Regions from separate parts of the Mesorhizobium sp. M7A.F.Ca.MR.176.00.0.0 genome, predicted to be linked through region 1. Evidence: predicted binding sites of a transcription regulator. Region 1 holds the regulator's gene; each other region holds the start of a gene.
The links. Region 1 encodes LexA, which represses DNA repair genes until DNA is damaged. Its sites were predicted from a motif close to TGTTCNNNNTGTGTTCNG; they were not measured.
Positions count from the first base shown of each region.

Region 2: EOB59_RS20845 (single-stranded DNA-binding protein) is a predicted target of LexA. The motif match lies at 4,766-4,783, and genes of this name have one in related genera.
Region 3: EOB59_RS22335 (helicase-related protein) is a predicted target of LexA. The motif match lies at 1,880-1,897, and genes of this name have one in related genera.

Region 1 covers NZ_RZTC01000015.1:36,493-46,509, reverse strand. Annotated here, with positions in the region: gene glp (gephyrin-like molybdotransferase Glp) at 1-712, shown strand, start outside; gene EOB59_RS07790 (alpha/beta hydrolase) at 762-1,592, opposite strand; partial or broken gene EOB59_RS07785 (AMP-binding protein) at 1,903-3,529, shown strand; gene kynA (tryptophan 2,3-dioxygenase) at 3,526-4,362, shown strand; gene kynU (kynureninase) at 4,434-5,681, shown strand; gene lexA (transcriptional repressor LexA) at 6,091-6,831, shown strand; gene EOB59_RS07765 (ComEC/Rec2 family competence protein) at 6,825-9,287, opposite strand; gene gltX (glutamate--tRNA ligase) at 9,390-10,017, shown strand, end outside.
Region 2 covers NZ_RZTC01000064.1:7,132-17,148, reverse strand. Annotated here, with positions in the region: gene uvrA (excinuclease ABC subunit UvrA) at 1-2,123, opposite strand, end outside; gene EOB59_RS20865 (hypothetical protein) at 2,836-3,132, opposite strand; gene EOB59_RS20860 (ATP-dependent Clp protease proteolytic subunit) at 3,225-3,830, opposite strand; gene EOB59_RS20855 (SRPBCC domain-containing protein) at 3,855-4,346, opposite strand; gene EOB59_RS20850 (metalloregulator ArsR/SmtB family transcription factor) at 4,343-4,657, opposite strand; gene EOB59_RS20845 (single-stranded DNA-binding protein) at 4,884-5,405, shown strand; gene EOB59_RS20840 (OsmC family protein) at 5,523-5,948, shown strand; gene EOB59_RS20835 (MarC family protein) at 5,981-6,610, opposite strand; gene EOB59_RS20830 (hypothetical protein) at 6,766-7,296, opposite strand; gene EOB59_RS20825 (AraC family transcriptional regulator) at 7,382-8,224, shown strand; gene gyrA (DNA gyrase subunit A) at 8,427-10,017, shown strand, end outside.
Region 3 covers NZ_RZTC01000072.1:1,808-11,824, forward strand. Annotated here, with positions in the region: gene EOB59_RS22325 (FAD-dependent monooxygenase) at 1-716, opposite strand, end outside; gene EOB59_RS22330 (TetR family transcriptional regulator) at 798-1,382, shown strand; gene EOB59_RS22335 (helicase-related protein) at 2,086-5,523, shown strand; gene EOB59_RS22340 (RNA-binding S4 domain-containing protein) at 5,540-5,926, shown strand; gene fdxA (ferredoxin FdxA) at 6,161-6,499, shown strand; gene EOB59_RS22350 (CarD family transcriptional regulator) at 6,867-7,448, shown strand; gene EOB59_RS22355 (ATP-binding protein) at 7,623-9,392, opposite strand; gene EOB59_RS22360 (response regulator transcription factor) at 9,522-10,017, shown strand, end outside.

The DNA.
Region 1 (10,017 bases):
CCATCCTCGGGTCAGCGTGGTGAAACGGCCGCTGGTCGCCATTATCGCCACCGGCGACGAATTGCTGCCGCCGGGCAGCGATCTCGGCCCGGACCAGATCATTTCATCGAATGCCTATGGCGTCGCCGCCACCGCACACTCGGTCGGCGCCCGCGCGCTCGATCTCGGCATTGCCGCCGATCGCAAGGATGCTATCGCCGAACTGGTGCAAAAAGCGGTCGCGGCCGGTGCGGATGTCATTGTGACGCTTGGTGGCGCCTCGGTCGGCGATCACGACCTGATCCACGACGTGCTGACCGGCGAAGGCATGACGCTCGGCTTCTGGAAGATCGCCATGCGTCCTGGCAAGCCGCTGATGTTCGGCCGCCTCGGCGATATCAGGTGCATCGGCCTGCCCGGCAATCCGGTGGCAAGCCTGGTCTGCTCGCAATTGTTCCTGAAGCCGCTGCTGGCGCGGCTCGGCGGCCGCAATCATCGCCAGGACATTCGTCCGGCGCGGTTGGGTGCCGCCATGCCGGCCAATGATCTGCGCCAGGACTACGTCCGAGCCGTGGTCAGGGAAGATGACGGCGTGCTGGTGGCGACGCCGTTCGGTATCCAGGATTCCTCGATGCTGAGAATGCTGGCCGACGCCAACGGGCTGATCGTGCGGGCGCCGTTTGCCCCCGCAGCAGCTGCTGGCGAGGCCTGCAGCGTACTGATGCTGCGCTGAAGCAGAACAAGACAAACCATTAATAAAAAAATGGAAAATGATCTCGGTGCTAGCCCGATATCAAGGCGCGGCTCAGTGGGTGGGCCGGATCGGCAAGGCCGTCGACAATGCTGAAATGATGCCGGTCGGGCTCGACCACGGTGCTGGTTGCAGCACCGAGGCCCGTCCAGATGTTGGCAAGCAAGGCGTTCTGACGCAGGAACTCGGCGCGCTCGCCACCACCGGCCCAACAGGTGATGCGGACACCATCCATGGGCCGCAACAGTGCCGGGCTTTCCGCCAACGCCTCGGCCTCGTCGATGGCCAGAATCGCGTTCATCTCGGTGCGCATGATCGGACGCAGATCGTGGACACCCGAAATCGAAACGACATGGCGCACGCGCCGCGCCACATCGTCCGCCAGAGGCGTGGTTGTCGTCACCATCCGGCTGGCAAGATGGCCGCCGGCCGAATGTCCGGTCAGCATCAGCGGCCCGTCGACCATTGCCGCCGCCTTGCCGATCGCCACGCCGATCTCCTGGACGATGCCGGCGATGCGTAAGTCCGGGCACAGCGTGTAGGACGGCATCGCCACGGCAAAGCCGCTGCTGACCGCACCATTGGCGAGATGCGACCAGAAACTCTTGTCGAACGCCTTCCAGTAACCGCCATGGATGAACACCACCAACCCTTTGGGCGTGGCGCTGGGGAGGAAGAGATCGAGCCGATTGCGTCGCCCATCGCCATAGGTGATGTCGAGCCGTGCCCGGCCCTGCGCCGAGAGTGCGTCACGAAACGCTTGCGCAGGCTCCACCCACGCGGCCGGCCATCGGTCGCTGCCGGCGATATTCGCACCGTTGGCATAGGCATCATCCCAATCGACGATGTGACGTTCGAACATCTGCGCCCTTCCCCAAAAACGGCATCGCTGTTCCGCTAGCAATGGCCACCGCCACGCCATGCGTCAATGCTCTAGGGCAAAAACATTTTAGGCTTGAAACAAATTTCGACTGGTGCGATCCTGCCCGCACGAACAGCCGACAATGGGAGGTCTGCTGTGCTGCCCGAAGCCTGCAAATGGTCACCCCGTTCGGGTGGCGTCGAGCAAGGCGCGACTTGCGGCACGAAGCCTCCTCAAAAAAAGCAGGACCTTCAGATCACTGGTCAGGCGCCTCGCGCACTGGCCGTCCAGCAGACAGGAGAGCGGCGACATGCTTGGGCCTTCAGCGCATATCGACACGTTCACGCGCGATCACCTGCCGCCGCCGGAGCAATGGCCTGAAATCCTGCTCGACGGCTTCGACTATCCCGAACGCCTCAACGCCGGTGTCGAACTGACCGACAGGCTGGTCGAGAAAGGCCTGGGCGACCACACCGCGCTGATCGGCAATGGCCGCCGCCGCACCTACAAGGAACTGTCCGACTGGACGAACAGGCTGGCCCACGCGCTGGTCGAGAATTATGGGGTCGAGCCGGGCAACCGGGTGCTGATCCGTTCGGCCAACAACCCCGCAATGGTCGCCTGCTGGCTGGCCGCCACCAAGGTTGGCGCCGTGGTCGTCAACACCATGCCGATGCTGCGCGCCGGCGAACTCGCCAAGATCGTCGACAAAGCGGAAATCACCGTCGCGCTCTGCGACACCAGGCTGATGGACGAGATGACCGCCTGCGCCAAGGACAGCGCATTCCTCAAGCAGGTCATCGGTTTCGACGGCACCGCCAACCATGATGCTGAACTCGATCGTGCCGCTCTCGACAAGCCGGTGACGTTCACCGCAGTCGACACCGGCCGCGACGATGTTGCCCTGCTCGGCTTCACCTCGGGCACAACAGGCGTTCCGAAGGCGACGATGCATTTTCACCGCGACCTGCTGATCATCGCCGACGCCTACGCCCGCGAAATCCTGGAGGTGACGCCGGACGACATCTTCGTCGGCTCGCCGCCGCTGGCCTTCACCTTCGGCCTTGGCGGACTCGCCATCTTCCCGCTGCGCTTCGGTGCGGCGGCGACGCTGCTGGAGCAGGCGACGCCACCCAACATGATCCACATCATCGAGACCTACAAAGCGACGATCTCTTTCACCGCGCCGACTGCCTACCGCGCCATGCTGAAGGCCATGGATGAAGGAGCGGACCTGTCATCGCTGCGCGTCGCCGTTTCGGCCGGCGAAACCTTGCCTGCTCCCGTTTTCGAAGAGTGGACACAAAAGACCGGAAAGCCGATCCTCGACGGCATCGGAGCCACCGAGATGCTGCACATTTTCATCTCCAACCGTTTTGACGACATGAAGCCCGCGTCGACCGGAAAGCCGGTGGGCGGCTACGAGGCGCGCGTCGTCGATGACGAGATGCGCGAGGTGCCACGCGGCGCGACCGGCAGGCTTGCGGTGCGCGGACCGACCGGCTGCCGCTACATGGCCGATGACAGGCAGAAGGAATACGTGCGCGACGGCTGGAACCTCACCGGCGATACCTTCACGCAGGACGAGGAAGGCTTCTTCCATTTCGCCGCACGCTCCGACGACATGATCGTCAGCGCCGGCTACAACATCGCCGGTCCCGAGGTCGAGGCGGCGCTGCTGGCGCACCCGGACGTCGCCGAATGCGCTGTCATTGGCGCCGAGGACGCCGAGCGCGGCCAGATCGTCGAGGCGCATGTCAGTGCTGGTGCAGGGCGTCGCGCCCGACGCCCTCACCACCAAGCGCCTGCAGGACCATGTCAAGGCAATGATCGCGCCCTATAAATATCCGCGATCGGTAAAATTCATCGCCGCCCTGCCCAAGACCCAGACCGGCAAGATCCAGCGCTTCCGGCTGCGCACGGAGAAAATCGATTGAGCGAGCCATACGATCCGGCGTCCGAAGGCGCCCAGATGTCGTTCAAGGAGCGCATGTCCTACAGCGACTACCTGCACCTGGAGAAAGTGCTGGAGGCCCAAACGCCGCTGTCATCGGCGCATGACGAGATGCTGTTCATCATCCAGCATCAGACCTCCGAACTCTGGATGAAGCTCGCTCTGCACGAGATCGGCGCCGCGATCCGTTCCATCCGCGCCGACCGGCTCGAGCCGAGCTTCAAGATGCTGTCGCGCGTTGCGCGGATCTTCGAGCAGCTGAACAATGCCTGGGATGTGCTGCGGACGATGACGCCGAGCGAATACACCGAGTTCCGCGACGCGCTCGGCCAGTCCTCGGGTTTCCAGTCCTGGCAGTATCGCGCCATCGAGTTCATGGCCGGCAACCGCAACCTGGCCATGCTCGGGCCGCACAAGCACCGGCCCGACCTGAGCGGAAAGCTGGAAGCGATCCTGACCGAACCATCGCTCTACGACGAAGCGCTGCTGCTGCTTGCGCGCAACGGATTCGACATCGGTGCCGATGCCAAGCGCACGGGCTGGCGTGAGACGCGAACCGAGAATGAAGAGGTGCTGGTCGCCTGGCAAACCATTTACCGCGATCCGCAGCGCTACTGGATGTTCTACGAACTGGCAGAGAAGCTGGTCGACTTCGAGGATTATTTCCGCCGCTGGCGCTTCAACCACGTCACCACGGTTGAGCGCATCATCGGTCTGAAACGCGGCACCGGCGGCACGTCGGGTGCTTCGTATCTGAAGAAGATGCTCGAGGTGGTGCTGTTCCCGGAACTGTGGACGGTCCGCACCCGGCTCTGACATCGTCGAAATGAAAACAGCGACGCGCGGCGGCGGAACACCCTTCGCGAACAACCGGGGACTGACTGACCATGAGTGGATTTCCTGATCTCGCCGCAGTCGAAGCGATGGATGCCACAGATCCGCTGCGGGCCATGCGCGACCGTTTCATTCTGCCGGAGGGGGTGATCTATCTCGACGGCAATTCACTGGGGGCAGCGTCTCATGCCGTTTTCGGCGAGCTGCAGCAGGCGGCAACCCAGGAATGGGCCCAGGACCTCATCCGAGCCTGGAATACGGCCGGATGGTTCGAGATGCCGATCGAACTCGGCGATCAACTCGGACGCCTGATTGGAGCCGCGGCCGGCCAGACCGTCGTCTGCGACACGACGTCGACCAACATCTACAAGGTGCTGCATGCGGCGCTGGAGATGCGGCCGGGCCGGTCGGTCATCGTCGCCGAGGGTGACAGTTTCCCCACCGACCTGTACATCGCCGAAGGGGTGGCCTCGACACGGGACGGCGTCCTGCTGCGCCTCGCGGGCGTCGACGCGCCCACCATCGAAGAGCTGATCGACGAAAACGTCGCGGTGGTGCTGGTCAACCACGTCAACTACAAATCGGGTGAACTGCGCGACATGGCGGCGCTGACGCGCAAGGCTCATGCGGCCGGAGCGCTGATCGTCTGGGATCTATGCCACACCGCCGGCGCCCTGCCCGTCGAGCTCGATCAGGCAAATGCCGATTTCGCCATCGGCTGCACTTACAAGTACCTCAACGGCGGTCCGGGCGCACCGGCCTTCATCTATGCCGCGCAGCGCCATCACGGCGATATCAGCCAGCCGCTCAGCGGCTGGTGGGGCCATGCGCGGCCCTTTGCCTTCGAACGGGGGTATGTTGCCGGCACCGGTATCCGCCGCTTTCTGTGCGGCACCCAGCCGGTCCTGTCGATGCGGGCGCTCAAAGGCGCGCTTGTCATCTGGAACGACGTCGACATGGCGGCATTGCGAAAAAAGAGCGTCGCGCTGACGGAACTGTTCATCCAGCTCGTCGAAGCAAAGTGCGGCGCCTATGGCCTCACGCTGGAGACCACCCGCGACGCGACCAGGCGCGGCAGCCAGGTGTCGTTCCTTCACGATCACGGCTATCAAATCATGCGGGCGCTGATCGAGCGCGGCGTCATCGGTGATTTTCGCGCGCCATCGACCATCCGTTTCGGCTTCACGCCGCTCTATGTCGGCTACAAGGATGTGTGGCTGGCGGTTGAGGTGCTGGAGGATATTCTGCGCACGGGCGCATGGAAGGACCAGCGTTTCGCCGTCAAGGAAGCCGTTACCTGACGCAACGATCTCCGCGATTTGCCGTCGCCGCCCTCACTGCCCGGCGGATGACGGAGGGCTGAATTCCAGCCACAAATGCCAACAGACGTTGGCGTTTTGGCTCCGTTTCGTTCACGGCAAACGAACGTCCCGAAGATTGATAGCGTCCCTTGTGGAGGTCGATCGGCAGATGATGCCAAGCCTTGGGTCGAGGATGAGCCACAGGTCATTAACCATAATGATTTCAATGTGAGCAGGCGCATTGCCGTGGTTGGCGCCTGTCGATCGCGACCCGCTGGCAAGCCCAAATAATTTCAGCAGCCTTAACAAATTCATTAAACTTTAAACGGTTGCAGAACACAACTGGAACAGATAGTGTTTGTTCTGGGTTTGTTTTTCGATTCTGGTTTCAGGTAATCTGGGGGCCGCCATGCTGACACGCAAGCAACATGAACTGCTGATGTTCATCCATGAACGCCTGAAGGAGAGCGGCATTCCGCCATCCTTCGACGAGATGAAGGAGGCGCTCGACCTTGCCTCCAAATCCGGGATTCATCGGCTGATCACCGCACTTGAGGAGCGCGGCTTTATTCGCCGGTTGCCCAACCGGGCACGCGCGCTGGAAGTGCTGCGATTGCCGGACTCGATCGCGCCCGGCCTCAACGCGGCAAAGAAGTTTTCGCCAAGCGTCATCCAGGGCAGTCTCGGTCAGGGTGGTGCCCTTGGCCGGCAGATCAAGCCGGCGCCTTCGCGGATGCCCTCGCCCGGCAATGATGACGATGCGGTCTCCGCCGTGTCGATCCCGGTCATGGGCCGTATCGCCGCCGGTGTGCCGATCGATGCCATCCAGCATCAGACGCATTCGATCTCGGTGCCGCCGGACATGATCATGGGCGGTGCCCACTATGCGCTGGAGGTCAAGGGCGACTCGATGATCGAGGCCGGTATCTTCGACGGCGACACCGTCATCATCCGCAATGCCGACACGGCGAACCCCGGCGAGATCATCGTGGCGCTGGTCGATGAAGAGGAAGCGACGCTGAAGCGGTTCCGCCGCAAGGGCGCTTCGATTGCTCTCGAAGCCGCCAATCCAGCCTATGAAACCCGTATTTTCGGGCCGGACAGGGTCAAGGTGCAAGGCAAGCTCGTTGGCCTGATCCGCCGCTACTGAGGCGGCTGCGTTTCAGCCACTGGCTTCTCGGGTCTCTTGAAGGGTGGCAGCCCCCTCGCCTCGCGCGAGAATTTGCGTTGCGCATGCCAGGGCCGGTATGGGCTGTCCACGGCGAAGCTGATCGTCGCCGGCGTGGTCGCCGATTGGCGATCGAAGAAGATCGCGGCACTGCCTTTGCGAGCCAGTTGCCGCTTGGTGATGACGAGAACCAGCGGGTTGTGACAGGCGTCATACGCGGTGGCGTCATTGATGACGATCAGCTCGGCGAAACCGCAGGCTTTCCAGGTGTCCTTGCGGTCCTCGACATAGGCAATGATCGCACCGGACGTGTGCCTGGCCACGCAGACGCCTGAGGTGCAATAGAACGGCGATCCCGGCGGTAGCTCAACGGCATCCGCGACGTCGAATTGCCCGTCGCCCTTGTCGAACACCTCCGGCACGACGATGGTTTCGGATATTAGTGCGCGTTTCCAGTTGTCGACGGTGAATTCGTTCGGCCGAGCGCGGCTGACGGCGAGTTCGCCACCGCCGATCGGCAAGGCAACCAGTCGGGCGTCCTCCGAGATCAGCACATCCGGCGTGCGCGTATCCGAGACGGTCAGCAAGCCTGCCAGCGCGAATGGCAGAGCAGCGAGCCGCAGCCAAGTTGTCGCCATTGTCGCGATGACTAGGGCAATTGTCACCAGCAGGACAGATTGCTGCGAAATCAGCCCAACCGCATCGACAGGCGAACGTTCGGAGATCCAACCCGATATGGCGATCATCACCGTCAGACCCTTGCCCATCAGGTAGAGGGCCGGCCAATCCAATCCGAAAGGCATCAGCAGCGCGCTTGCGACAGCCAGGAACATGACGACGGTGACGATCGGCATAACCGCCAGATTGGCGAACAGGCTGAGCGGCGACACACGCTGAAAATGCCAGATGGCAAACAGCGTCGTGGCGCTGCCGGCGATGATGGAGGTCATGGCAAGGCCGGTTGCCGCGAGCACGAACTTTCGCGTCAGGAAACCGGGCATGGATCGCTTTGGGGGCGGCGGTCTTGCTTTTCCCGCGCGGTGAACGGCCCAGCCGGCATAGGCGCCGACCAGAGCCGCGGTCGCGGCGAACGACATCTGAAAACTCGGGCCGACCACCTCATGCGGCGACACCACGATGACGGCGATCGCCGAGATCGCCAGATTGCGCATGGTGAGTGCTGCTCGATCGAACAGCACGGCAATCAGCATCACCGCCAGCATGATGAAGCTGCGCTCGGCGGCAACGACGACTCCAGAGATGATGAGATAGGCCGCGATCGAGAACAGTGCGGCGACGGCGGCATACTTCTTGACCGGGCGACGCGCGGAAAAGTCGGGAAACAACGCGAAGGCGCCGCGCAGCAAGCCCATGATGGTGCCTGCGACCAGCGCCATGTGCAGTCCCGAAATCGAGATGATGTGGTAGATGCCGGTACGTCGCATCGCCTCATTGATGTCATCGGGAATGCCGGCGCGCACGCCGACGATCAGCGCCGCGGCGATCTCGCCTTCGGCGCCGCCGACGCTCGCCCTGATATGGTCGGCGATGGCCTCGCGGGCATTTTCCACGCTAGAGGAAATTCGGGCCGGCAGCGACATGTCGCCACCATCGCTGACGACAAGCTTGGGGTTGCCGAGAAAGAACCCGCTGCCGCCGATGCCGGCAAAATAGCTGTCGAAGGAGAAATCATAGCTGTCCGGCCGCACCGGCCCGGTCGGCGGCAAAAGCTTGGCATATCCAGTGATGAGGGAGCCTGCGGTCACGTCAGCCGGGATCTTGCGTGCCGAAAGCCGCACCCGTTCCGGCGCATAGCGCAGTTTCGGTCTTGCGGTCGATGTCACGTCGATGGTCAGCCGGATACGGCCAGTTTCCATCCGGTCGAGCGAGACGACGCGGCCGGTCACCTGCGTCGAGATTTCCGAGCCCAACATTTGTGTGCCCGCACGCCACGTCTCGACCTTGGCAGCAAGCAGTCCTAGGGCGCACAAAAGCGCCGCCATGAAACACAGATGGGTCTTTGGCCATGAGCGCGAGACCAGCGCACAAATCCCCGTCAAGATGACAACCGCGACAGGTCTCGCAAAGTCGGGTTCAGCCGTCAGCGAAAAATAGCCGATCGCTCCGATCGCCAGGCAGACCGGCACCAGCAGGAAGGCCACGCCCCGGTCGAGTTCCAGGCTCGCCGCCGTGTTCACGCTGTGGCGCAGGCGAGGCAGTGATGTCAGGCTGATTTGCCGGCGCACGCGAACGATCCTGCCGGTTTCGGCAACAGGAACAGAGGCGGCGACATCCGCTTGCAAGGGCGCCTTGCCGGGATCCGGCACAAGGGGCGATGGCGGCGGTAATGGGGCTGGCCGAGGCGCAAACAGGGACCGTTCGCTGACGCCGATGGCAGCGTCCTCGCCCTGATCCGAGCCCCAGCCTCGTCCAGCCATCGGGTCTGCCCCTTGCGCCCTCGACACCCTATGCTACATGAACGCCGGGCGCGCGAAAGCCCGCGCAACCGCACCCCGCTTCAGATGGTTTCCGAGAGTTCCATGTCCGACAAGGTCGTCACCCGTTTTGCCCCTTCGCCCACCGGCTATCTGCACATAGGCGGCGCGCGCACGGCGCTGTTCAACTGGCTGTATGCGAAGCACACTGGCGGCACGATGCTGCTGCGCATCGAGGACACCGACCGCGAACGCTCCAATGAAGCCGCGACGGCTGCCATCCTCGACGGGCTTTCCTGGCTTGGCCTGAGCTGGGACGGCGAGCCGGTGTCGCAGTTCGAGCGTGCGCCGCGCCACCGCGAGGTGGCTGAGGAGCTCGTGCGCAAGGGCAAGGCGTATTATTGCTATGCCACGCCGGCCGAACTGGAGGCCATGCGCGAGGCTGCCAGAGCCAAGGGGCTGCCGCCCCGCTATGACGGCCGCTGGCGCGACCGCGACCCCTCTGAGGCGCCCGCAGGCGTCAAGGGCGCCATTCGTATCAAGGCGCCGACCGAAGGCGAGACCATCGTCCATGACCGTGTCCAGGGCGAGGTGCGCTTTCCCAACAAGGATCTCGATGACTTCATCATCCTGCGTTCTGACGGCAATCCCACTTACATGCATGCCGTCGTCGTCGATGATCATGATATGGGAGTCACCCATATCATTCGCGGCGACGATCATCTGACCAACG
Region 2 (10,017 bases), on a different contig from region 1:
TCGATGACCTTGTCGAGGAATTCGAGGCCCTCGATGCGGTCGTGGTCGGCCGGGTGCTCGCGCGAGCCCATGATGCGGCGCGAGGCAGCCTTGAACAGGGTTTCGATCAGGAAGGTCGACTTGCCGCCGCCCGACACGCCGGTGACGGCGGTGAAGGTGCCGAGCGGGATTTCGGCGGTGACGTTCTTCAGATTGTTGCCGCGCGCGCCGACGATCTTCAGGCGGCGGTTCTTCTTCGCTTCACGCCGCACGCCGGGCGTCGCCACTTCGAGCGCGCCGGACAGATATTTGCCGGTGATCGAATTGGGATTGGCCATTACCTGCTGCGGCGTGCCCTGGGCGATGATCTCGCCGCCATGGATGCCGGCGGCCGGACCCATGTCGACGACATAGTCGGCATGCAGGATGGCGTCCTCGTCATGCTCGACGACGATCACCGTGTTGCCGATATCGCGCAGGTGCTTCAGCGTATCGAGGAGGCGGGCATTGTCGCGCTGATGCAGGCCGATCGACGGTTCGTCCAGCACATAGAGCACGCCGGTGAGACCGGAGCCGATCTGCGATGCCAGCCGGATGCGCTGGCTCTCGCCGCCCGACAGCGTGCCGGAATTGCGCGACAGCGTCAGATAGTCGAGCCCGACATCGTTGAGGAAGCGCAGCCGCTCGCGGATTTCCTTCAAGACGCGCACCGCGATCTCGTTCTGCTTGTCGTTGAGCGACGCCGGCAGGTCAGTGAACCACTGGTCGGCCTTGCGAATGGAAAGCTCGGTGACTTCGCCGATGTGCCTGCCGGCGATTTTCACCGCCAGCGACTCGGGCTTCAGCCGATAACCCTTGCAGGCCGGGCAGGGCGTGGCCGACATGAAGCGCTCGATCTCTTCACGCATCCAGGCGGATTCGGTCTCTTTCCAGCGCCGCTCGAGATTGGGAATGACGCCTTCAAAGGTCTTGGTGGTCTTGTAGGAGCGCAGGCCGTCATCATACTGGAAGGTGATTTCGCGCTCACCCGTGCCGTGCAGGATAGCTTCCTTGGCCTCTTCGGACAAATCCTTGAACTTGTCGCCAAGCTTGAAGCCATAGGACTTGCCCAGCGCTCCCAGCGTTTGCGCGTAATAGGGGGAAGTCGATTTCGCCCACGGGCTGACGGCGCCGTCGCGCAGCGAGATGTTCTCGTCCGGCACGATCAGATTGCCATCGATGGCGCGCTGGCTGCCGAGACCGTCACAGGTCGGGCAGGCGCCGAACGGGTTGTTGAACGAGAACAGGCGCGGTTCGATTTCCGGAATGGTGAAGCCGGAGACCGGGCAAGCGAACTTTTCCGAGAACAGGATGCGCTCATGCGTCTCGTTCTTCGACTTGTTGACCGAATCCTCGCCGGTCTGGCTGGAATCGAGCGGCTTGTCGGCGAATTCGGCGACCGCCAGCCCATCGGCCAGCTTCAGCGCCGTTTCGATGGAATCGGCGAGCCGCGTCGCCAGATCGCCGCGCACGACGATGCGGTCGACGACGACGTCGAGGTCATGCTTGTACTTCTTGTCCAGCGCCGGCACGTCGGCGATCTCATAGAAGACGCCGTCGACCTTGACGCGTTGAAAGCCCTTCTTCTGCAGTTCCAGCAATTCCTTGCGGTACTCGCCTTTGCGGCCGCGCACCATCGGCGCCAGGATGAACAGGCGCGTGCCTTCCTCGATCGCCAGCACGCGGTCGACCATCTGCGAAACCGTCTGGCTCTCGATCGGCAGGCCGGTGGCCGGCGAATAGGGTATGCCGACGCGCGCAAAAAGCAGCCGCATATAGTCGTAGATCTCGGTGACGGTGCCGACCGTCGAACGCGGGTTCTTCGAGGTGGTCTTCTGCTCGATGGAAATGGCGGGCGACAGGCCGTCGATCTGGTCGACGTCAGGCTTCTGCATCATCTCAAGGAATTGCCGCGCGTAGGCCGACAGGCTTTCGACGTAGCGGCGCTGGCCCTCGGCATAGATCGTGTCGAAGGCCAGCGATGACTTGCCGGACCCCGACAGGCCGGTCATGACAATCAGGCTGTCACGCGGCAAGTCGAGATCGACATTCTTCAGATTGTGTTCGCGCGCCCCGCGAATGGAAAGATATTTATGGTCGGCCATAGCCGGTCGCCGCCTCAGAATCTGGAATTTCCTGGAATGGCGGGTTTTCCCGGCCATCCCCTATGTAGGTAGTTTTGCCGCCACGTCGAGATACGCCACAATTCCCGACGAGAGCGTTTAAGCGTCTTTCGCGTGAACGGGCAAGCGGAAAGAACAAAGGCCGAACACGCTCCTGACAAAGCTGTGCAAAAACTGACTTGCACGTAACCTCCCGGCGATCACATTTTTCGGTAACCGGCTATTGATGGTTGACGCCACCAACTGAGGGGAGCAGTCTCCAGCAGTCAACGAAGCCGGCCGTCTTTCGATGGCCTCGCCGCCCAAAGGTGGCCTGCGAGACGCCGCAGGCATTTGCGATTTGTGCTTCGAATTGACAACAATCGCAACGGACAGAGGAGCGGAGCTATGACGCCACCGGATCGTCCCCCAGGGTTCCAGTTGTCACTGGAGCCGAGGCAGGCATAAGTGCCAGGGTTCAGCGTTTTCGCCAGCCGGCAAACCGTGACCTGCCATCTCTCGTAAAAATCAGAGACTACTAGTCGGATCGTCGGCTGAATGCCGCGGTGCATCCGAAATCAAACGCCGGCAGTACACTCCCGGTAAAATTGGATTTGAGATCCAAAAAGGCCCCGTCCGTTTGCGCAAAGCACGGCGGGGCCGTTTTCATGTGCGGATTGTCTTGTGGGCGACAGGCGCAGCGCGACACGCGCTGTCAGTGGCGCGGCGGCCCGATCGAGCCGGCGCCGACATCGACGGTGATGCTGCCGGAAATCCTGACATCGGTATCGCCGATCTTGAATGTACCGTTCTCGCCGGCTGGCAGCGCATCGTCCGGCTCGGGAGCCGGCTTGGCGATGCGGTAGTCGCCGGTTACGCCGGGAAGGGCGCTTTTTTGCGTCGACGACGAACTGTCGTCGGCAAGTGCCGCGCCGCTGATGAGGCCCGCAATGGCGAGCGCTACAACGGCGATGACGCGGTGCAATGATCTGGACTGATGAGTGTCGGTCATCGCAGGACTATAGTGGCGCGTCGCCGATGGAACCAGACCGGCATCGTCAAATCTTCGACTAACTGCCGGACGGTCTCCGATCCGACCCTGGCTTACGCCGCTTTCTTTCGCGTGTCGAAAACATGGTCGACGATGCCCCAGGACTGGGCCTCGCGGGCGGTCATGAAGTGGTCGCGGTCGAGCGTGCGTTCCACCTCTTCATAGCTGCGGCCGCAATGCTGCGCGTAAAGTTCGGCCATGTGCCGTTTCGTCCGGCCGATGCGCTCGGCATGGCGCTGGATGTCGGAGGCTTGGCCTTGGAACCCGCCCAGCGGCTGATGCAGCAGGATGGTGGCATTCGGCAGGGAAATCCGACGCCCCGGTGTGCCTGCCATCAGCAGGAACGAGCCCATCGAGGCGGCAAAGCCCATGCATACGGTGGACACCGGGCAGCTAATATATTGCATCGTATCGTAGATGGCGAATCCGCTGGTCACCACGCCGCCCGGCGAGTTGATGTAGAGCGAGATCTCCTTGTCGGGATTGTCCGATTCCAGCGACAAAAGCTGCGCGCAGACCAGCGCCGAGATGTCATCGTTGATCTCGCCATTGATGAAGATGATGCGCTCGCGCAGCAGCCGCGAAAAGATGTCGAAGGCACGTTCGCCGCGGCTCGATTGCTCGATGACCATCGGCACCAGACTGGCAACACCGCTCATTGTCTCTCTCCGTCCGTTTTGTTTTCAGGCCGCGCGAAGCAGGAGGCGAGGCGTGTTTGCGGCGATTGGCTTAGATGACCTGTTCGCACCGAGCGAAACCCGGCAGCCGGCGCCTGCCATGGCGACGGCAGGCATGGTCTTGCGGGCAAAGCCGTCATGGACGATGCGCAGATGCGTGCCGCCGGAAACGGTTCGGGCAAGTGTGAAGGTGACGGTACTGTCGAGCGGCCCCTGCCTGGCGGCGTCGCCCGGCTGCTCCCGCCAGGAATAGCGCAGCAGCTTCTCGGGTTCGGCGTCGAGGATTTCGCATTCGATCGGCGTGTCCGGTCCGGCGAAGGCAAAACGGTTGCCGATCTCGGGGCTGATGTCGTTCGGCATCATCCAGGCGGCCAGCAATTCCGGTACGGTCAGGGCCCGCCAGACCTTTTCCGGCGGCTCGGCAAGCTCGTACTCGAACTCGAGCGCATCCGGGGCGTCGCCTTGGCCGTGGTTGGTCGTTGATCCCGCCTTCTTCATTGATCCATGTCCTTCAAAACCGCCTTCAGCCTTTCGATGCGCTCCGGCCAGAAGGTCCGGTAGCGTTCGATCCAGGAGAGCAAGGGGGCGAGCCCCTGCGGATCGGCGCGGTAATAGGCGTTGCGGCCGGCTCGCCGCTCGACCACCAGCCCGGCGCCACGCAGCACCGCCAGATGCTGCGACACCGCGGGCTGCGACACCGTCATCCCGGTGCGCAATTCCGACACGCTCATCTCGCCGGCGGCCAGCCGCTCAAAGACGGCGCGGCGCGTCGGGTCGGCCAGTGCGCGAAAAATCTCTGCTTCGATCATGCCAAAAGCATAAGTGCATACTTATTGATTTGGCAAGCGGTCTTTTCAGGCCCATATGATCGGCTTCGGCGTTGCTGCCATTCCTTGACAATAAGCAGCGATGCGGATAAGAACGAAAAGGGAACAAAAACCTTGTGGGTAAAGGCAGCCATGGCAAGCGGCGATCGCCTGCAGCCTGTAAGGTGCTGCGACAAAAATTTGTTTCGGATGAGCGCGGAGAAATATCATGGCGGGTAGCGTCAACAAGGTCATTCTGGTCGGCAATCTCGGCGCGGATCCCGAAATCCGTCGCCTGAATTCGGGTGAACCGGTCGTCAACATCCGCATCGCCACATCGGAAAGCTGGCGCGACAAGAATTCCGGCGAACGCAAGGAAAAAACCGAGTGGCACAACGTCGTCATCTTCAATGAGGGCATCGCCAAGGTGGCGGAGCAGTATCTAAAGAAGGGCATGAAGGTCTATGTCGAGGGCCAGTTGCAGACGCGCAAATGGCAGGACCAGACCGGTGCCGACAAGTACACGACGGAAGTCGTTCTGCAGAAATTCCGCGGTGAGCTGCAGATGCTCGACGCACGCGGACAGGGCGAGGGCGGTCAGGTCGGCGGCTATACCGGTGGCGGCAGCAGCCGTGGTTCCGATTTCGGCCAGTCCAGCCCGAGCGAAGGCTTCAATCGCGGTGGCGGCGGTGCCAAGAGCGGCGGCGGCGGTGGTTCGTCGCGCGAATTGGATGACGAAATCCCGTTCTGATCGCAACAGTTATGTCAGACACAGTGCCCCGAGAGTCGTTCATGGACTTTCGGGGTTTTGCATCGTGATTGAGGCTGACCGGGCCGATCAACGAAATACGGTGAGAGGACGAGTTGGGTGAAAGCGCGCGTAAAGTGGGTCGAGGAGCGCACCTTCGTCGGGGAATCCGGCAGCGGTCACATGGTCGTGCTCGGAACAGCGCACGGACCGGAAGGCAGGACGCCGGGTCCAAGCCCGATGGAGCTGGTGCTGATCGGCACCGGTGGCTGTTCGGCCTATGATGTCGTGCATATCCTCGAAAAGGGCCGCGAGGCGGTCGAGGACTGCGTGGTCGAGCTTGATGCCGAGCGGGCCGAAACCGAGCCAAGAGTGTTCACCCGCATTCACATGCATTTCGTCGTCAAGGGCAGGGCACTCTCCAGCGTCAAGGTGAAACGCGCGATCGACCTTTCGATCGAAAAATATTGCTCGGCCTCCGCGATGCTGGCCGAGACCGCCACGATTACCCACGATTTCGAGGTCATCGACACGACGGCGAAATAGAACCGGCTTCGGGTTCTCGCCGCGTCAGCCTCTCAGCCTGCTATCAGCGCCTTGATACCGTCGGCGACGAATTGCACAGCCAGTGCCGCCAGGATGACGCCAAGCAGACGGGTCAGGATCGAGCGGCCGGTCTGGCCGAGGATGCGGTCTATGCGTTCCGACAGCACGAACACCAGATAGGTGATGGCGAGGCAGACGAAGATGATGCCGACCAGCGCCGCCTGCGCGGCAAAGCCTTGAAACGAGCCGGAAAGCAGCACAGTTGCCGAAATGGCACCAGGGCCCGCGATCAGTGGGATCGCCAGCGGGAAGGCGGCGATGTTGTGGATCATGTCCTTGGTGATGGCGACGTCGCCGATCTTCTCCTTGCGGTCCTGCCGGCGCTCGAACACCATCTCGAAGGCGATGAAGAACAGCAGGAAACCGCCGGCGACGCGGAAGGCCGGCAACGTTATGCCGAACACCGACAGGATCGAGGCCCCGGCAACCGCAAACAGCGCCATCACTAGGAAACCGATGATCGAGGCGCGCACCGAAACCTGCTGGCGCTCCTCGCGGTTCATGCCGCGCGTCACGGCGAGGAACAGCGGCGCCAGGCCGGGCGGGTCGATGGTCACGAGAATGGTGACGAAAGCGTTGAACAGGCTGTCGAAACTCGGCATCTCTGACCCTCCCGCGGGGCTGTGCCCGTGCCAGAATACTGGTAGAGCAAAGCCCGTTCGGTGGGAACCGTTCGTGAGAAAGTGGTTGATGCGGGACAGAGGGCAGCGCGAAGGATCGCGACGCTTTTATTCTGGGCTGCTGCAATCCTCGGAGATCAAACCGCTCGCCGCGCCAGGAACTCGACTTCCAGCCGCCATGTCGCGCCATTGTCTTGCGAGCGTTCGCCCAGCCAGCGGAAGGAGTTTTCGGTGATGCGTGAAAAGCTCCAGCGTACCGAGCTGCCGGTGTCGTCGGCGCCCACTTGCACGATCGTGTCACCCTCGGCGCGGCCGAGCTGGCGGCTGAAATACTGGTTGCGCGGGTCGCTCCAGAAGATGTGCCAGGCATCCGCGCCGGGATCATAGACGCGCAGCGTCGTGCCGTAAAAAGTCCATGTGCCCAAGGATGGCGATGGACCGGCGTCCCGCGCGGGCAGGATCCACACGTCCTGGATCGCCCGGCCTTCCAGCACCCAGCCGAAATGCACCTCGCCACGCCCTGTCAGCACAGTGCCGTCCTCGAGGTGGCGCGAGGCCTCAAACGTCCAGGCGCCGACGAAGCGGCCGTAAAGGCTCAGTTTTTCGGCAAGCCCTTCGATCGGTCCGGAGCTATGCAGGGCTTCGGCAAACGAGGATTGATCGAACATGGCTGCGGTCTCTTCTTGTCAGGAGACCGTTAGGACTAGGCGGTGACGGGGTTCTGGGCTTGGGAAAAATTGCTATATTTCGACTATGACGACGACCACGCATAGTCTCGCATTCGGAGCCGGTTGGCACGTGACGGACGTCATTTGCACGGCCGGCGCCGGCGACCGGCCGTTCGAGGAAGCGCATCAGGATTTCTGCGTCGCTGCGGTCACCAGCGGCACGTTTCGCTACCGCGCCCAGCAAGGCACGGCGATGCTGGCGCCCGGCGCGCTCCTGCTCGGCAATCCCGGCACATGTTACGAATGCGGGCACGAGCATGGCAGCGGCGACCGTTGCCTCTCGTTCCATTTCGAGCCGGCTTACATGGAACGGATCGCAGCTGGCGTTCCGGGCGCCAGGAAGCTGGCTTTCGAGGCGGCGCGCCTGCCGCCTTTGCCGGTACTGGCGCCGCTCCTGGCCGAAGCGGAGACCGCGCGCGAGATGGCCTACATCGACGCCTTCGAGGAACTTTCCCTGCGCTTGGCCGGTGCTGCCGTGGCTACAGCCTCTGGCGCTACGCATGTCGGGCGCGCGCCCAGCCGCCGCGATCAGAAACGGGTGGCCGAGGCAGTGCGGCGGATCGAACTGGACGCCGATGGGCCTGTCTCGCTTTCAGCGCTTGCCGATGAGACAGCAACCAGTCCGTATCACTTCCTGCGCATCTTCCGGCAGGTGGCGGGCATGACGCCCTACCAATTCCTGCTCAGGACGCGATTGCACAGGGCGGCGGTGCGGCTACGCCTGTCGAACGATGCGGTCTCGGCGATCGCCTTCGAGGCAGGCTTCAACGATCTGTCGACCTTCAATCGTCGTTTTCGGCGGATCATCGGGGAGACGCCGGGCCAGTATCGCAGCCGCCGTGGCGCATGGGCCGTTTCTGCTTCGTGAATCGGCCCCATGCCCGCCAAGGCAGACACGCAGGCTTTTGCGTCAGGGCGGCGAAAACTGCCTTGGCCATATCGTCGCAATCAGCGGTATCCATTTGAAATTACCACCGAAAATGACACTGGAAAAGTGCCGTGAAGGTTGGAGTTTCGGGCTTGCTTCCTATATAAGCACCAAGTGATTCCTGATTAGATTGTGATCCGATTTGACCGACCAGAAGACACCGCGCGGCGCCGACGGCGGCCCCACCGGCATCGAGCCGATATCCATCGTCGAGGAGATGCAGCGCTCCTATCTCGATTACGCTATGAGCGTGATCGTCAGCCGTGCGCTGCCGGACGTGCGCGACGGCCTGAAGCCGGTGCATCGCCGCATTCTCTTCGCCGCCCATGAGAGCGGCTACCACTGGAACCGCAAATATGTGAAGTCGGCGCGTCCGGTCGCCGACGTGATGGGTAAATACCATCCGCATGGCGACGCCTCCATCTATGACGCCTTGGTGCGCATGGCGCAGGACTGGTCGCTGCGCGTTCCGTTGATCGACGGGCAGGGCAATTTCGGTTCCATCGACGGCGATCCGCCTGCGGCGATGCGCTACACGGAAGCGCGGCTGACCAAGGTCGCGCACGAGCTTTTGGAGGATATCGACAAGGATACCGTCGATTTCCAGGACACTTACGACGCGTCGGGCAGCGAACCGAAGGTTCTGCCGGCACGGTTTCCCAACCTTTTGGTCAACGGCTCGGGCGGCATCGCCGTCGGCATGGCGACCAACATTCCACCGCATAATCTCAGCGAAATCTGCAACGGCGCCATCGCCCTCATCGACAATCCGGCGATCGACCTGCCGGCGTTGATGGAGATCATTCCGGGACCGGATTTCCCCACCGGCGGCATCGTGCTTGGCCGTTCGGGCATCTACAACGCCTATTCGACCGGCCGTGGCTCCATCGTCATGCGCGGCAAGGTCAACATCGAACAGCGCGGCAACGACCGCGAGTCGATCATCATCACCGAGGTTCCCTACCAGGTGAACAAGTCGTCGATGATCGAGAAGATGGCTGAACTGGTGCGCGACAAGCGCATCGAGGGCATTTCCGATATCCGCGACGAGAGCGACCGCCAGGGCTACCGCGTCGTCATCGAGTTGAAGCGCGACGCCGTTGCCGACGTCATCCTCAACCAGCTCTACCGCTTCACGCCGCTGCAGACCTCCTTCGGCGCCAATATGGTGGCACTGAACGGCGGCAAGCCGGAAGTGATGAACCTGACCGATATGCTGAAGGCGTTCGTCGCCTTCCGTGAGGAGGTGATCACAAGGCGGACGAAATTCCTGCTGCGCAAGGCGCGCGACCGCGCCCATGTGCTGGTCGGTCTCGCCATCGCAGTCGCCAACATCGACGAGATCATCAAGCTGATCCGCACCGCGCCGGATCCGCAGACGGCGCGTGAGCAGTTGATGGAGCGGCGCTGGCCCTCTGGCGACGTGGAATCGCTGATCCTCCTGATCGATGACCCGCGTCACCGCATCAACGAAGACGGCACCTACAATCTGTCAGAGGAACAGGCGCGCGCCATCCTCGAACTGCGCCTGCAGCGCCTGACCGCGCTCGGCCGCGACGAGATCGCCGACGAGTTGAACACGATCGGCGCCGAAATCATCGATTACCTGGACATTTTGTCGTCCCGCGCGCGCGTCCAGCAGATCGTCAAGGACGAGCTTGCTGCCGTGCGCGACGAGTTCGGCACGCCGCGCCGCACCGAACTCACCGACGGCGGTTCGGACATGGAAGACG
Region 3 (10,017 bases), on a different contig from region 1:
TGGATGTCGGCAATGCCGGTCCGCTCAGGCGCCTCATCCATGGTCGCTACGATGCGGTATGATCCGTCCGGCAGTGGCGCGACGACGACCAGTCCGGCCGGAGAGAACAGCAGCGACACCTCTGTTGGCCCGAGCGGCCAGTCAAGGCGCACGTCGGCGAGTACAAAAGACCCTGCATAGGCCTCGCCGTCGAAGCCTATGCCGGCGGCCTCGCGCACCACGCTGTGCATGCCGTCCGCACCAACGACGTAGCGCGCCGAGATCGTCTTTTCGCGACCATTCTGGACGACCGTGACGTGCGCGCCATCGACCCCCTGCAATACCTCCTTCGCCTCGACGCCGCGACGGATGACACCGCCCAACCCGGCGATACGCTCAGTGAGGACCTTCTCGGTCAGGTTCTGCGGAATCATCAGCACGTAGGGATACGCCGAGGGCAGGCTCGAGAAATCGAGGTTGATTAGGACCCGGTCGCGATCACGTATGGCGAAGTTGTCAAGCTTCAGGCCGAGTTCGACCAGCCGCCCCGTAACGCCAAGCGGCTCGAGTGTCTCCAGCGTCTGCGCGTGGATCACTCCGGCACGTGAGGTGTTGAGGCCTTCGGCGAGGCGGTCGACCACGACGTGATCGACGCCTGCCTGATGCAGGGCAATGGACAGCGCCAGGCCGGTCGGGCCGGCGCCTATGACCAGGACTTCGGTGGTATCAGGCAGCATTTTCTCTCTCCATTTGTCAACGATTGGTGACTTTTATCTTGGGTGCTTGAGTTTGTCAACGCTCGTTGATATTTGATTTTCATGAGCACGAATCATTCGAAAAAGCCGAGCAAGTCGGATCGCACCCGAGGGCAAATCCTGGATGCCGCCAGAGATCTGTTTGCCGAGCACGGCTATGACGGCGCGTCGATCCGCGATGTCGGGACCCGCGCCTCGATCGATCCGGCCATGGTGATCCGCTATTTCCACAGCAAGGACGAATTGTTCGCCCGGGCGGCACTCGTCGACCTGCAACTGCCGGCACTTCGGGTGATCGACCCGGCCACCGTCGGCGAAACTTTGATCAGGCGGTTTCTCGAAGTCTGGGAAGGCCCGGCCAGCGGACCCGGCATGGCAATTCTGCTGCGTTCCGCGGCGTCGAACGAATTCGCCGCCGAAAAAATGCGCGAGATATTCGCCAACCAGGTGAGGCCGGTGGTTGCGGCGGTCGGCGATCTCGCCGACGCCGGTCGAAGGGCCGGGCTCATTTCGAGCCAGTTGCTGGGTTTGGCGATGTGCCGATATGTGCTGCGGCTACCGCCCGTCGTCGCTCTGTCACACGACGAGATCATCCGGAACGTCGGCCCTGCGCTGCAACGCTATGCCACTGGAGAGGACACGGCCTGAACCAGCGGTCCGGCCGGACCCGTCAACATGCAGCGGCTGCACCTAGCCAAAGCATGCAACCAATCTGTGCCGAAGCAGCACGCGGAGGTTAACAGCCACCCGCCGCCCTGTGCGAAAGCTGCTTCGTAACCTGTGGATTCTCGGTGGATAAGCTGTTCACAACACAAGATATTGGGGTGAACAAATCAGGAAAATCACGCCATCGCTGATTCGTCGCTGATTCGTTCCGGCTATGAGCCGAACGTTAACGACGACAGCCGGAATCGCCTGCCCAACTGCTTAACGCAGGTTAAGAAAGATCAACAATTTCATCATGTTGGTCGAGGCGCGCCTAGCCACCGTGATTGTTTCCAGGCAAAGGTTAACGGCAACACCCCTCTTAGCATGAAACGGGCCAGTTCAGCGATTCAGCATGTGGTGCGACTCGCGGCCGCGAAATCCACATGTAGCCGTGAACAAAAGCTGAATCTGCAGGAGTCACTGATTCGTCGCCGATTCGTTCCAGACTCGTTCTATCCGTTAATCCGCAGCCGATTGGAAGCTTGACAAAACCACCTTCTCGCCGCCGGCGGAACATTCCGCTTTCGCTTCGCGCCCGAAATCCCTATGTGTCGCCTGTCATACGCGCCATTTGAGGCAGCGCTCCCGACAACCAGAGGCCAGAAGCCTTATTTCCAGATCCCGGAAGCCTTATTCTAGGTTGATGAACATCCAGCCCAAACACACAGAGCCGCTGATCCTGTCGGGCCGCGACGTGACCGCCGTGCTCGGGCCCACCAACACCGGCAAGACCCATCTCGCCATCGAGCGCATGGTAGCGCATGAGAGTGGGATCATCGGCCTGCCGCTCAGGCTTCTGGCGCGCGAGGTCTACGCCCGCGTCTGCGAAAAGGTTGGCGCCCACAAGGTCGCGCTGATCACGGGCGAGGAAAAGATCCAGCCGCCGGGCGCCAGATATTCGGTCTGCACCGTCGAGGCCATGCCGCGCGAGACCGACGCCGCCTTTGTCGCCATCGACGAGGTGCAGCTCGCCGGTGACCTCGAGCGCGGCCACATCTTCACCGATCGCATCCTGCACCTGCGCGGCCGCCAGGAGACGCTGCTACTGGGTGCCGCCACCATGCACGGTATCCTGCAGCGCCTGCTGAGGGGTGTCTCGGTGGTGACGCGGCCGAGGCTGTCGCATCTTGCCTATGCCGGCTCCAAGAAGCTGACCCGCCTGCCGCGGCGCACGGCAATCGTCGCCTTCTCCGCCGACGAGGTCTACGCCATCGCCGAGTTGATCCGCCGCCAGCAGGGCGGTGCCGCCGTCGTGCTCGGCGCGCTCTCGCCGCGCACCCGCAACGCCCAGGTGGCGCTATTCCAGTCCGGCGATGTCGACTACCTCATCGCCACCGACGCCATCGGCATGGGTCTCAATCTCGATCTCGACCACGTCGCCTTCGCCCAGAACCGCAAGTTCGATGGCTTCCAGTACCGCAACCTGACCGCGGCCGAGCTCGGCCAGATCGCCGGCCGCGCCGGCCGGCATCTGCGCGACGGCACGTTCGGTGTCACCGGCCAGGTCGACCCGCTCGACGAAGAGCTGATCAAGAAGATCGAAGGCCACGAGTTCGATCCGGTGAAGGTGCTGCAGTGGCGCACCGCGCATTTCGACTTTGCCAGCCTCGACGCGCTGAAGCGCTCGATCGAGACCAACGCTCCGGTCGAGGGACTGACGCGGGCATTGCCTGCCGTCGACGCACAGGCGCTCGAGCATCTGTCGCGCGACGAAGACATCCGCGCGCTCACCACCAATGCCAAGCGCGTGGCGCTGCTGTGGGAAGCCTGCGCGCTGCCCGACTACCGCAGGATCGCGCCGGCGCAGCATGCCGACCTCATTGCCTCGATCTACACGGACCTCGCACGCCACGGCCATGTCAACGAGAATTACATGGCCGAGCAGGTGCGCCGCGCCGACACCACCGAGGGCGACATTGACACGCTGTCGCATCGCATAGCCCAGATCCGCACCTGGACATTCGTGTCGAACCGGCCCGGCTGGCTGGCCGATCAGGCACACTGGCAGGAAAAGACGCGCGAAATCGAAGACAGATTGTCGGATGCGCTGCATGAGCGGTTGACGAAACGCTTCGTAGACCGCAGGACTTCCGTCCTCATGCGGCGCCTTAGAGAAAATACCATGCCTGAAGCCGAAATTAGCCCTACCGGAACCGTCCTTGTCGAAGGCCACCATGTCGGCGAGTTGCAAGGGTTCCGCTTCACCGCCGACCAGACCGCCGGCGGCGAAGACGCCAAGGCGGTGCGCACCGCTGCCCAGAAGGCGCTGGCCGCCGAGTTCGAATCGCGCGCCGAACGCTTCGGCGCCTCGGCCAATGGCGACATCGCGCTCGGCTCGGACGGCACGCTGCGCTGGATCGGCGCGCCGATCGGCACGCTTGTATCAGGCGAAGACGCGCTGAAGCCGCGGCTGGTGCTGCTGGCCGACGAGCAGCTGACCGGCCCGGCGCGCGACAAGGTCGCCGCGCGTGCCGAGCGATTCGTCAATTTCCAGATCGAGTCGCTGCTGAAGCCGCTGGTCGACCTCAGGAACGCCGACCAGATTTCCGGCATCGGCCGCGGCATCGCCTTCCAGCTGGTCGAGAATTTCGGCCTCATCAACCGCCGCGACATCGCCGAGGAGATGAAGTCGCTCGACCAGGAAGGCCGCGCCGCACTTCGCCGGCTTGGTGTGCGCTTCGGCGCCTACCATGTCTTCGTGCCGGCGCTGATCAAGCCGGCGCCTGCCGGGCTGGTGACATTGCTATGGGCGCTGAAGAACGACGGCAAGGACAAGCCGGGCTTTGGCGACGTGGTCCATGCGCTCGCCTCGGGTCGCACCTCGGTGGTGATCGACCCTGCTTTCGACAAGACGTTCTATAAGCTTGCCGGCTACCGCAATCTCGGCCGTCGCGCCGTGCGCATCGACATACTGGAACGGCTGGCGGATCTGATCCGTCCGGCGACCAACTGGAAGCCCGGCCTCGGCCAGCGCCCGGACGGCGCCTATGACGGCCAGTCCTTCATGGTGACGCCGCCGATGATGTCGATCCTCGGCGCCACCGCCGACGACATGGAAGAAATTCTCAAGGGTCTCGGCTACCGTGCCGAGCCTAAGCCGGCCGTCGAGGTCAAGGCGCGGCTCGAAGCGCAGGACAACGCCGCCCGCGAAGCGGCGGTGGCGAAACTGGCGACGGAAGAAGCTGCACGAGCCGAGCAGGCCAAAGCGGCGGAAGCCGCGGCAACGGATGCCGCAGCAGAGGCAGCCGTCGAAGGGTCGGAGCCGGCATCGGACGCAGTGGCCGTTTCGGAAACCACGGTCGAAATTCCCGCCGAAATCACCTCCGACGCCGCGGCGGAACCTGCTGCGCCAGCCGTGGAAGAACAGGCGGACGCTCCAGTCGAAACCGTGCAAGACGAAGCGCCTGTAGCCGAGGCTGCGGCCGACGTCGCCGAACCGGCGCCGGTTGAACCGCAGGCAGAGACTGAGACTGCCGAGATCGAAGTTGCAGCGGCAGAAGAAGCCGCAACGCCCGAGCTGGCGGCAAATGCCGCGCCGGCAACGGACGCCGCGCCGGACGAACCTGTGGCGGTGACTGAAGCAGCCGTCGGCGAACCCGCTCCGGAAGCCGAAGGGCCAAAACCCATCCTGTTGTGGCGGCAGGGCCGCTTCGAACAGCGGCCGCGCAACCGCGATGACAACCGCAGGAACAATCGCCCGCGCAACGGACAAGCGCGCGGCCGAAGCGATGCGCCTGCGGATGCCGCCGGCGCACCGGCCGCCGCCGCTGCACCCGGCGAACGTCCGGCCCATGAAGGCCGTCGCGATGGAGCCGGCAAGCCGCGCTTCGACCGCTCGAAATTCAAGCCCAAGCCGCAGGCCGAAGGCGAACAGCGACGTGATGGCAGGCCGCAGGGCGAACGTCCCGACCGCCGCGAAGGCCGTCCCGACTGGAAGGGTGGCAGGCCGGATGGCAAAGGTGGCCCGCAAGGCGGCAAGCCGGCCTTCCAGCCGAAGCCGCGCGAGGAGCGCCCGGTGCGTTTCGATCCGGATTCGCCCTTCGCCAAGCTCGCCGCTCTCCGCGACCAGCTGAAGAAGTAGAACCCGGCTCGCTTCGATGGTTGCCGAAGGCCGCCAGCGCATCGACAAATGGCTGTTCTTCTCCCGCGCCGTGAAATCGCGCTCGCTGGCGGCGAAGTTGGTCGTCGCCGGCCGGGTCCGCATCAATCGCGACAAAGCAGCGCAGGCCTCCGACCAAGTCAAGCCAGGCGACGTCCTGACCATCACACTCGAACGCCGCATCTTCATCTGGAAGGTGCTTGGTGCCGGTGCACGGCGCGGCCCGGCCGAGGAGGCCCGGACGCTCTACGAGGATATGTCGCCACCGCCCGCACCGAAGGGCGAAGCCCCTCCCGATGCAATTCCGGGGCTGCGCGAGGCCGGCAGCGGCCGCCCGACCAAGAAGGAACGTCGCCAGACCGACCGATTGCTCGGCGAAGATTGATGCCTGGCGTCCAAAAACACGCAGTGGTTCTGGGGCAACGGCACGCCTGAGGCGAGAACTGAGCCCGGCAAACAGACGCTCTGCGGGACATGACTGACTTCCGCCGGGCCTGCAGTCTGGAATTCCATTCCGGAAACACCGGCACCGTCCGCAATGGCTACCCTTGCAAGCGGTCGACAAAGGCGTTACCTGACGGAAAAAGCCCAACAAAATGGGACGTCCCGGAGCCGACCGATGACCTATGTCGTGACCGACAATTGCATCAAATGCAAATACATGGACTGCATCGAAGTCTGTCCGGTCGACTGTTTCTACGAAGGCGAGAACATGCTCGTCATCCACCCCGACGAGTGCATCGACTGCGGTGTTTGCGAGCCGGAATGCCCGGCCGACGCAATCAAGCCGGACACCGAACCCGGCCTCGACAAATGGCTGCAGGTCAACACCGAATACGCCGAGAAATGGCCCAACATCACCGCCAAGAAGGAACCGCCGGCAGACGCCAAATCCTTCGACGGCGAGGCCGGCAAGTTTGAGAAATACTTCTCGGCCGAGCCCGGCGAAGGCGATTGACAACACGGCCGCAAAGGCCGGTATTACGCTGGGTAAGAGGCACGTCACATTAACCGGCTTGACAGCCGGCGCTGACCTGTGGCCTTCGCGTATGCAGCAAAACCTTGATTCTTCCGACTTTTTGTGTTACATCAGCGAAACATGCCGGTGACACAACGTCGATTTATGGCGCAGACGCCCCAAATCACTGAAAGGTGAAAATCCCATTCGGACCAGAGCGATCTGGGCCAGGCGGTCGCGATGTTGCGGTTTGCCGGTCCGGCTTTTCCGATGGGTTCATCTGTTGTGCGGCTAACGATCGGCTTCCCCGATCGCGCGAGTTCGGACCGGCAGGACGCCGGTGCCACAACAAGGAGTTCAGGGCGTAATGGCAACGATCACCCCGCAGAAGAAGTCCACCGCTGCGCGTCACGGTTTCAAGACCGGCGAGTACATCGTCTACCCGGCGCACGGCGTCGGCCAGATCGTCTCGATCGACGAGCAGGAAGTTGCTGGACACAAGCTGGAACTGTTCGTCATCGACTTTTCGAAGGACAAGATGCGCCTGAAGGTGCCGGTCGCCAAGGCGACCTCCATCGGCATGCGCAAGCTGTCGGAGGAGGATTATGTCGAGCGCGCGCTGAAGGTCGTGCAGGGCCGCGCCCGTGTCAAGCGCACCATGTGGTCGCGCCGCGCCCAGGAATATGATGCGAAGATCAATTCGGGCGACCTGATCTCGATCTCGGAAGTCGTGCGCGACCTCTACCGCGCCGACAACCAGCCGGAGCAGTCCTATTCCGAGCGCCAGCTCTATGAGGCGGCGCTCGACCGCATGGCCCGCGAGATCGCGGCCGTCAACCGCATGTCGGAAACCGAAGCCGTGCGCTTGATCGAGGTCAACCTCAACAAGGGCCCTAAGCGGGGCGCCAAGGCCGACAATGAAGAGGCCGAGCAGGAAGAAGCTGCCTGATCCTTCTCGCCTTTTCGAGAGATCCTGCCTGAAACGATTGGAGGCTCCGGTTTGACCGGGGCCTCTTTTGCTTCGGGCCGCAGCTTCGATGTTGATGATGTACTGCGCACCAGCGTGCTGCATCGCGGCTTGCCGGCGCGTCGAACCGTGGTGCCGTCCAGCACGCGTTTTCGTTTAACGTGTGTCCCCACTTGTCGCCTTGCCAGCAAAGCAGACCGCAGCAATGGTTTCGCGCAATTCCTCGTCGGCGATCGGCTTGTGCAGGATGCGGCTGCCGCTGGCGCTGATCTCCTTGAGGCGCGAAGGCGAGGTATCGCCGGTGATGATGATGGTCGGGACAACGCGGCCGATATGGGCGTGAAGCGCACGGATCGCGTCGGTGCCGGTGGTGTCATTCTCGAGACGGTAGTCTGCGATGATCAGGTCGACCGGCGCATCGCCGGCAGCCAGCGCCGCCGCATGGGCCTTCCGTGCCTCTGCGGCGGAGCGGCCGGGATAGACACGATGTCCCTCCAGGCTGAGCAAGCGCACCATGGCATCGAGAACGTCGCCCTCATCCTCGACCACCATGATGCCGGCGGCACTGCTGGCCGGCGATGTCGTGTTGACCTCTAAGCGAGCCTGCACCGCGCCGGCCTTCGCGACGGTGATGGAAAACAGGGAACCGCGTCCTGGTGTCGAAGCTAATTTCAGGGGGTGCCCCAACAGTTCGGCGGTGCGACGAACGATGGCGAGCCCGAGTCCCAGGCCTTGCGTGCGGTCCCGCGCCGGGTTCTGCAACTGCACGAACTCCTCGAAGACCATCCCCTGCTGATCGGCGGGGATGCCGGGGCCGCTGTCGAGGACCTGTATCTCCACACATGCGCCGCGCCGGCGACAGCCCAGCAGGACACCACCTTGCTTGGTGTAGCGAAAGGCATTCGACACCAGGTTGTTGAGAATGCGCTTCAGCATCATCGGGTCGCTGTCGACGCAGAGGCCGCTGTCGACCACGCGCCACGTAAGTCCGCGCTGTTTCGCCTCGGCGGCGAATTCATTGCGAAGATCACCAAAGAGGTCGCGCAGCGGCACCGCCTCGCTCGCGACCGTGACGATGCCCGCATCGAGCCGGGAGATATCGAGCAAAGCGTTGAGCAGCCCACTGAAGTTGCTGACAACCGATTTCGCCCGGCTGGCCAGGTCGCGCGCCTCGCCGGAGGGTACGTCGCCGCGCTGCCCCAAAACGGCAAGCGTCGAGACCAGCAGGCTCAGGGCATGGATCGGTTGGCGCAGATCGTGACTCGCCGCCGCCAGAAAACGCGTCTTGGCACGGTCGGCGGTCTGCGCCCTGTCGCGTTCCTCTTGCAGATGCTCGACCAGCGTTTCGTTCTCCAGTCGCAGGCTGACGGTTTCGCGCAGCATGCGGTAGGTGATACGGCAGTAGTAGAAATTGATCGCCACCAGCGACGCGAGCAGGAACAGGAAGGCGCCGGAAATATCGCTTTGGGTGGTCAGGCAGCGCAGGGCGACCGGCACCACCGTGGCCAGGATGGAACCAACCAGCGCCGGCGGAAAGGCCGACAGAGACGGCACGGTGCCGCAGACGAGACCAGTCAGGACGATGACCGTGAAGGACAGCACGATCGGCGCCTCGGGCATGAATCCGACCCAGCCAAGCACACCCCACAGAAGGCCTGACATGCAGGAAAATGCCGTCGCCAGCCATGCCCAGCGCAAGATCGAGTGGCGATCCCGGGCGCGGCTGAAAAAACGGCGCGACGCCAGCACCCGGATAGCCGTCAGCAGATACAGCGCCGCTAGCCAGCCGATCAGCCAATTGGTGGAAACGGCCGTTCTCAGCACATAGACCGCCGCCATCGAGATCACGATGTTGGAGATGACCACGCCGTAGGAATTGCGATACAGGAGTTCGATCAGGGCCTGGCGTATCTTGTCTTCCTGCATCGAATCCCTCCAATTGCCCCAAGTATTCTCCGGGCGGTCTTCCCCGGTACCGTTGATCTACCGGCAACCTGTTTCGCATAAGTTGGCGATCGATCCATATACGCCGCTGCAGTCCTGGATGGTGCCCTGATGAATCGCCCGCTCACCGCCATACTCGCCGACGACCATGCCATCGTGCGCGAGGGGCTGAAGCTGCTCATCTCGGCGATGGACAATGTCTCGGTCGTCGCCGAGGCTGCGGATGGCGAGGCGCTGCTTGGCCAACTGCGAAGCACGCGCGCCGACCTTTTGATCCTCGACCTGGGCATGCCAGGTGTCGCCGGGATGCAGTTCATCGCCACCATCAGGACCTTGGCGCCACACCTGCGCATCGTGGTGCTGACGGCCAATATCGAGCCGAGGACGGTGCGCGCCGCGCTCAGTGCCGGCGCCAACGCCTACCTGACCAAGGACGGCGATCCCGAGGAACTCGGCGCCGCCATCGAAGCGGTCAAGAAGGGGGGCACCTATCTGGCGAAAACCGTTCGCTTCGCCGTCAGCGATATGGGCAGGGGCAGCGAGCCGATAGCCGCACAGGAAATCCTCTCCCCGGTGCCGCTGACGCGGCGCGAACGGCAGATCCTTC